Regions from separate parts of the Burkholderia sp. BCC1996 genome, predicted to be linked through region 1. Evidence: riboswitches for the same ligand, from Rfam matches in the RefSeq annotation. Region 1 holds a riboswitch; the other holds the start of a gene.
The links. Region 1 has a riboswitch for cobalamin ahead of U4Z64_RS24150 (HoxN/HupN/NixA family nickel/cobalt transporter). Riboswitches for the same ligand answer to the same signal wherever they lie in the genome.
Positions count from the first base shown of each region.

Region 2: linked by a shared signal. The riboswitch ahead of U4Z64_RS01715 (TonB-dependent receptor domain-containing protein) and the one ahead of U4Z64_RS24150 (HoxN/HupN/NixA family nickel/cobalt transporter) in region 1 are both predicted to bind cobalamin.

Region 1 covers NZ_CAJPHM010000017.1:119,942-123,349, forward strand. The annotation lists gene cobA (uroporphyrinogen-III C-methyltransferase) at 1-742, opposite strand, end outside; cobalamin riboswitch at 852-1,088, opposite strand; cobalamin riboswitch at 1,220-1,483, shown strand; gene U4Z64_RS24150 (HoxN/HupN/NixA family nickel/cobalt transporter) at 1,668-2,726, shown strand; gene cobW (cobalamin biosynthesis protein CobW) at 2,752-3,408, shown strand, end outside.
Region 2 covers NZ_CAJPHM010000001.1:386,762-390,169, reverse strand. The annotation lists gene U4Z64_RS01725 (hypothetical protein) at 1-259, opposite strand, end outside; gene U4Z64_RS01720 (helix-turn-helix transcriptional regulator) at 429-1,475, shown strand; cobalamin riboswitch at 1,586-1,779, shown strand; gene U4Z64_RS01715 (TonB-dependent receptor domain-containing protein) at 2,108-3,408, shown strand, end outside.

The DNA of each region.
Region 1 (3,408 bases):
CGACGATCGCGGGCGAGCCGATACCGGCGGCGCCGATGCGTTCGACGACCGTGTCGAGCGTCGCGAGCGCGTGCCGCTGCCCGTCGCGCGTCGCGTTCTCGATCGCCGCGCACGGCATGTCGCCGGGCACGCCGCCGTCACGCAGCGCGGCCACGATCGTGTCGAGCCGGCGTATGCCCATGTAGATCACGATCGTCATCCGCGTCGCGGCCAGCGCGCGCCAGTCGGGCTCGTCGGCGCCCGCGCCGTGGCCCGTGACGAAGATCACGCCCTGCGCGTCGCCGCGATGCGTGACCGGAATGCCGAGCGCGGCCGGGGCCGCGATACCGGCCGTGATGCCGTTTACGACCTCGACCGGGAAACCCGCCGCACCGAGCGCGAGCAGCTCCTCGCCGCCGCGGCCGAACACGAACGGATCGCCGCCCTTGAGCCGCGCGACGCTGCGGCCCGCGCGCAGGTGCGCGAGCATCGCGGCGACGATCGTTTCCTGCGGCGTCGACGCGTGGCCGCCGCGCTTGCCGACGTGCTCGATGCGCGCGTCGGCGCGCGCATGGCGCAATACATCGGGGTTCACGAGATCGTCGACGAGCAGCACGTCGGCCGCGGCGATCGCGCGCACGGCCTTCAGCGTCAGCAGATCGGCGTCGCCGGGGCCGGCGCCGACGAGCCAGGCGCGGCTCATCGGACGCGGCACGGCGCACACCGTGTCGTGGCAGTGGAAAGGGGACAGCGAGCGGCGCATCGGCGGCCGGCGGACAGGCAAGGCATGACGGATCGGGCGAAGCCCGCGCGAACGCGGGCGGAAAGCGCACCCCATCCGTCCCCCGCGGATCGGGCGTTCGGCGAGCAGCGGGCTCGCCCCTTGCGTCGGCCGGTATCCGGGCTGGCCGCTTGCCAGGCCGCAGCCTTCCCGCCCGCTGAAGGGCAGTGGCATCGCGGGCGGCCTGGGCGCGTGCGGGGGGAACCGCGGCGCGCGGGCGGCGTACCGTTGCGGGGACAGCACAGGCCGGGCGGACTTCCGCCTCCTGTTTCCCGTTTAACTGCGTGCGCGGAATGCGCATGCGAGCACCGAACGCGGCGCATACGATAGCACAGCGGTCGGCCCGCGCGAACCCGCCGCGCGGGCGCCGCAAGCGCCCCCGGTGCGATGCCGCCACCACGCCGGACGCGCCGCGGCGGGCCGTTCCGCCTTTACCTTGACGCTCCCCGCACCGCCGCCTACACTCGCACGCGTTTCGGTGCTCGCGCGCGCTCCTCCGGCGCGCGCAGTTAAACGGGAAACAGGGAGCCTGCCTGCGCCGCAGTCGGGCCAACCTGTGCTGCCCCCGCAACGGTAAGCGAACGCGTCGCGCCCAGCGCGATGCAGCGCCGCTTCGCCGCATGCCTGCCGCATGCGGACGACCGCCACTGGATGCCGCGCATCCGGGAAGGCGAAGCGGCGTGTTCGTCAGCCCGGATACCGGCCGAGACGTTGGGGTTCAGCGCCGCGGGGAGGCGGCGCATCGTCCACGGCCGCAGTTCGCCGGACGCCCGGGCGTTGCCCTTCCTTCGCCGATCCGTCAGCCGCTGCACGCGTGCGGGCCGGGGCGAAGAACGGCCAGCGCCGCGGGCAGGCCGACGACGGCCGTGTTGGCATTCATCATGTCGACCGTTCGCAAAGGAGCATCATGCTCGACTCGTTCTTCCGCCTGTTCAACGACAGCCCGTCCGGGCTGCGCGGCAAAATCGTCGCGATCTATTCATTGCTCGTCGCATTCAACGTCGGCGCGTGGATCTGGGCCTTCATCGCGTTTCGCGACCAGCCCGTGCTGCTGGGTACCGCGCTGCTCGCCTACGTGTTCGGGCTGCGCCACGCGGTCGACGCCGATCATATCGCCGCGATCGACAACGTCACGCGCAAGCTGATGCAGGAGGGCCGCAGCCCGCTCGGCGCGGGCCTGTTCTTCTCGCTCGGCCATTCGACGGTGGTGATCGTGATGTCGGTCGCGGTCGCGCTGACCGCGGCGTCGCTCGCGCGCTTCGAGAGCATGAAGACCTGGGGCGGCGTGATCAGCACGAGCGTGTCGGCGTTCTTCCTGCTGGTGCTCGCGGCCGCGAACCTGCTGATCCTGATCTCCGTGTACCGGACGTTTCGCGCGGCCCGCCGCGGCGAGCCGATCGTCGACGCCGACCTCGACATGCTGATGAACCAGCGCGGCGTGCTGGCCCGCCTGTTCCGGCCGTTGTTCCGCCTCGTGTCGCGCAGCTGGCACCTGTATCCGGTCGGCTTCCTGTTCGGCTTCGGCTTCGATACCGCGACCGAGATCGCGCTGTTCGGCATTTCGGCCACGCAGGTGCAGGGCGGCCTGTCGTTCTGGTCGGTGATGGTGCTGCCGGTGCTGTTCACCGCGGGCATGACGCTCGTCGACACGACCGACGGCATCCTGATGATGGGCGCGTACCGCTGGGCGTACGTGCGGCCGATCCGCAAGATCTACTACAACATGACGATCACGTTCGTGTCGGTGCTGGTTGCCGCGCTGATCGGCGGCATCGAGGTGCTCGCGCTGCTCGCGGACAAACTCTCGCTGCAGGGCCCGGTATGGGATTTCGCGACGATGGTCGCATCGCATTTCGGCATGCTCGGCTACGTCGTGATCGGCCTGTTCGTCGCGTGCTGGATCGTATCGGCCGCGATCTACCGCCTCAAACGCTACGACGAGATCGACGTGACGCTCTCGGCCTGACTCCCTTTTAGACACAGGACCCACCATGACCCTACGCAAGCTTCCCGTCACGATCGTCACGGGCTTTCTCGGCAGCGGCAAGACCACGCTGATGCGCCACATCCTGCAGCATGCAGAAGGCCACCGCATCGCGGTGATCGTCAACGAATTCGGCGAGCTCGGCATCGACGGCGAAATCCTCAAGGGCTGCGGGATCGGCTGCGAGGATGCAGACGGCGCAGAAGGCGCCCGCAGCGAAGCGTCGGGCCAGCTGTACGAACTCGCGAACGGCTGCCTGTGCTGCACCGTGCAGGAGGAGTTCTATCCGGTGATGGAAGCGCTCGTCGAGCGCCGCGCCGACATCGATCACGTGCTGATCGAGACGTCGGGCCTCGCGCTGCCGAAGCCGCTCGTGCAGGCCTTCAACTGGCCGACGATCCGCAACAGCTTCACGGTCGACGCGGTCGTGACCGTCGTCGACGGGCCGGCCGCCGCGAGCGGCCAGTTCGCCGAGAACCCGCAGGCCGTCGACGCGCAGCGCCGCGCCGATCCGAACCTCGACCACGAATCGCCGCTGCACGAACTGTTCGCCGATCAGCTGTCGTCGGCGGATCTCGTGATCGTGAACAAGGCCGACCTGGTCGGCGACGCACAGTTCGCCGAAGTCGAAGCCGCGATCCGCGAGGAAATCCCGCCGCAGGTG
Region 2 (3,408 bases), on a different contig from region 1:
CGTCGACGGCCATCCAGAACGCAACCACGTCGCCGTCGGTCAACGCGCGCATCCGGTAGTACGACGGCACATCGGCGACCTGCCACGTCAGCCACAGCGTGCTCGGCTGCCCCGGCACCGCGACGGGCGGCGACACCCAGCGGCCGGCCGCCGTCAGTCCGCGTGCCGCGTGGCCCGGCAAATAGCGGTCGCGCAGCAGCGCGAGAACGTCGGGAATGCGCTCGGGCGCGAGGGTGATTTCGTCTACGATCTGAATCATTCGCGGGTCGTCTCGGGTGGTTCGTGGCGGGATGCGATGCCGGCCGCCTACGCCGTTCCGGCGAGGCCGGAAGCGGCCGGCGTGGATAGCATTCTTGCGTGGCGGCGGCCGGCGAACCCCTATCGGCACGCTCACCGGCCCCTGTCGCAACGCTCAGATCGGGAGACATATGAAACAGCGTGCATTGCCGGCACGCGGCCGCGTGCTGCCGGGCTTCGGTGCCCGTCTGCTCGACGAACTGGCGCGCAGCGGCGTGCCGCCGGCGCAACGGCCTGCGCCGACGGCCGTTGCTGCTGCGTCGACGACGACACCCGGCGGCTTCGTCGCGCTGTACCGCGACGCGATCGAGCGGCTCGAGGCGCAGGTCGCGCGCGGCGACGGCCATCCGCCGATGCGCAAGCAGGAAGTCGACCTGATGTGCCGGTGCCTCCTCAGTTGCGCGACGCTCGCCGACGCGATCCGCTGCGCCGCCGAGTTCTGCGAGATGCTGACGCCGCGCGCCGGCGCACTGTCGCTCGCGGTGCGCGACGGACGCGCGACGTTCCGGATGGATTCGCTGCGCCGCACGCGCAGCCCCGCCGCGTGCCTCGTCGACCTGACGGGACTGTTCTGCTATCTGCAACTGTTCGGCTGGCTGATCGGGCAGCCGCTGCGGCCGGACGAAGTCTGGCTCGGCCATCCGCGCCGCGAAGACGCGATGCCGCTGCTCGGGCTGTTCAACGCGCCGGTCGACGTCGGCCGCAAGACCTACGGCTTCGCGTTCGACGCGGTGCGGCTCGATGCGCGCGTGATCCGCCAGCCGGGCGAGCTGGCCGCGTTTCTCGTCGATTTTCCGTTTCGGCTGATCGATGCCGCGCCGGCCGTCGTGTCATGGGCTCAGCAGGTGCGCGGCTTTCTCGATGCGGCGCTCGCGCGCGAACAGGCGCTGCCCGCGCTCGCGGCGCTGGCGACATGGCTCGGCGTCAGCGAAGCGACGCTGCGGCGGCGGCTGGCGGCCGAAGGCAGCGGCTATCACGCATTGCGCGAACAGTGCCTCGCCGACGTCGCGCGGCGCTGCCTGCGCGAGTCGGACTGGCCGGTCGCGCGGATCGCCGCGCATCTCGGGTTCGGTGGCGAAGAAGCGTTTCGGCGGGCGTTCGTGCGATGGACGGGCATCGCGCCGAGCCGGTTCCGGCGCGATTGCAGCGCCGCCGACGGTGCGTTTCGTCAGACATGAAACGCGGTGCGAAGTCTCGAATTGAAATGATTTCGAAAGCATCCGGCGAGCACTGACGTTTTTTCGCATCCCTGCGCACTTCGATAATTGACGCACCGGCGCGCTCGCCATTACGCTTGCGCGCTGATGGTTCCCGGGAACGGGATCAAAAGGGAACGCAGGAGAGGCCGTGCCTCGAATCTGCGGCTGCCCCCGCAACTGTGAGCGGCGAATCCGCACCACCCCATGCCACTGGGAAACCGGGAAGGCCGGTGCGAATCGCGACCCGCGAGCCAGGAGACCTGCCATCGACCCGAGGTCCAAGCAGCCGCACCGGGCGGGGTGTCCCGATGCGCCAGCACCGCCTTTGGCGGTCGCCCCGTTGCATGGACGGCCCGACCTCAGGACCCTTCAGATGTCCGATCTTTCCGCCTCCGCTTCCACGCCGGAAGCATCGTGCCGTTGCGCGGCCAGTCTGCGCCGCGTGTCCGCACGCGTGTGCCGTGCCAAGTCGTCCGGCACGTGTCATGACGACACGCGTGAATGCCGCCCACGCTGCCCGGTCCCGCGATAGACCAACGAAAACCAGGCGGTACTCGCCGCCCCCCCGCTTACGCTCGCCGTACCTGCAACACGATCACGCTCGCTGCCTCATGAATCTTCGCCACCTTCTCGCCACGTCCGCCGCCACGGCGCTGCTCTCCCCGATCGCCCACGCCGCGGGCGACATGCCGCCCGCGCAGCCGCCCCAACCCGCCGAAGGCGCCGACCTGCCGACGATCAGCGTGACCGACACGCGGCATCTGCCCGAGTCGTTCGACCAGCGCTTTGCGACGACGCAGGTGCTCACGCGCGCCGATCTCGACCGGCTGTCGCCGAGCGACCCGAGCATCACGCAGGCGCTCGCGACGCTGCCGGGCGTGACCGTCTCGCAGAACGGCGGCCCGGGCTCGTCGGCCTCGGTCAGCATCCGCGGCTCGTCGGCCAGCCAGGTCGCGGTGTTCATCGACGGCATCCGGATCGGCTCGCCGACCACCGGCATCGCGCCGTGGGCCGACCTGCCGACCGAAGCATTCGAGCGCGTCGAGGTGATCTCGGGGCCGGCCGCCGCGTCGTTCGGCGCGAACGCGATGGGCGGCGTCGTGCAGCTGTTCACGCGCCGCGCCGCCGGCCAGCCGAACCAGACCACCGTGTCGTTCGGCGGCGGCTCGAACAAGACCTTCGACACGCAGTTGCGCACGTCGGGCACCGTGCCGTCGACGGGGCCGCTCGCCGCGCTGGGTGGCCTCACCTACACGCTCGGCCTGCACGACTACAACACGGCGGGCATCGACGCAACGCGGCCCGTGTTGCCCTACCACGAAGACGGCCGCAATCCGTATCACGCGCAGGACCTCGATGCGCGCCTCGGCTATGCGCGCGACAACTGGTCGATCTCGACGTTCGCGCTGTACCACCGCTCCGACCTGTCCTATGACAACGCCGGCTTTGCGAACCGCGAGCTCGATCATCAGCTGACGACCGGCCTCGCGTTCCATCTCGACGTCACGCCCGACACGCAGTTCGACCAGTCGTTCGGTTATGCGAACGATCGCCAGTTCCTGTACGCGAGCGACCCGGCCATCCCGACGGACCAGATCAACTCGCAGCGCATCAGCTCGTCGACGTCGCTGACCCATCAGGCGCACGGCTTCCACCTGTTCGGCCTGCCGCTGTCGGGCGAGACGAAGGTGGCGTACGACTTCACGCGCGAACAGGCGTTCCTGCCGGTCGACGTGCCGGACGGCGTGCCGACGCGCAACGATTCCGCGTTCTCGCTGCATCAGTCGGCGACGCTCGGCAGCGTGACGATGTTCGTCGCGGGCCGCCACGAGATCATTGCCGGGAAGGCCGTGAACACCGGCAACGCCGCGCTGTCGTGGGCCATTACGCCGGTCTATACGGCGCGCGTGTC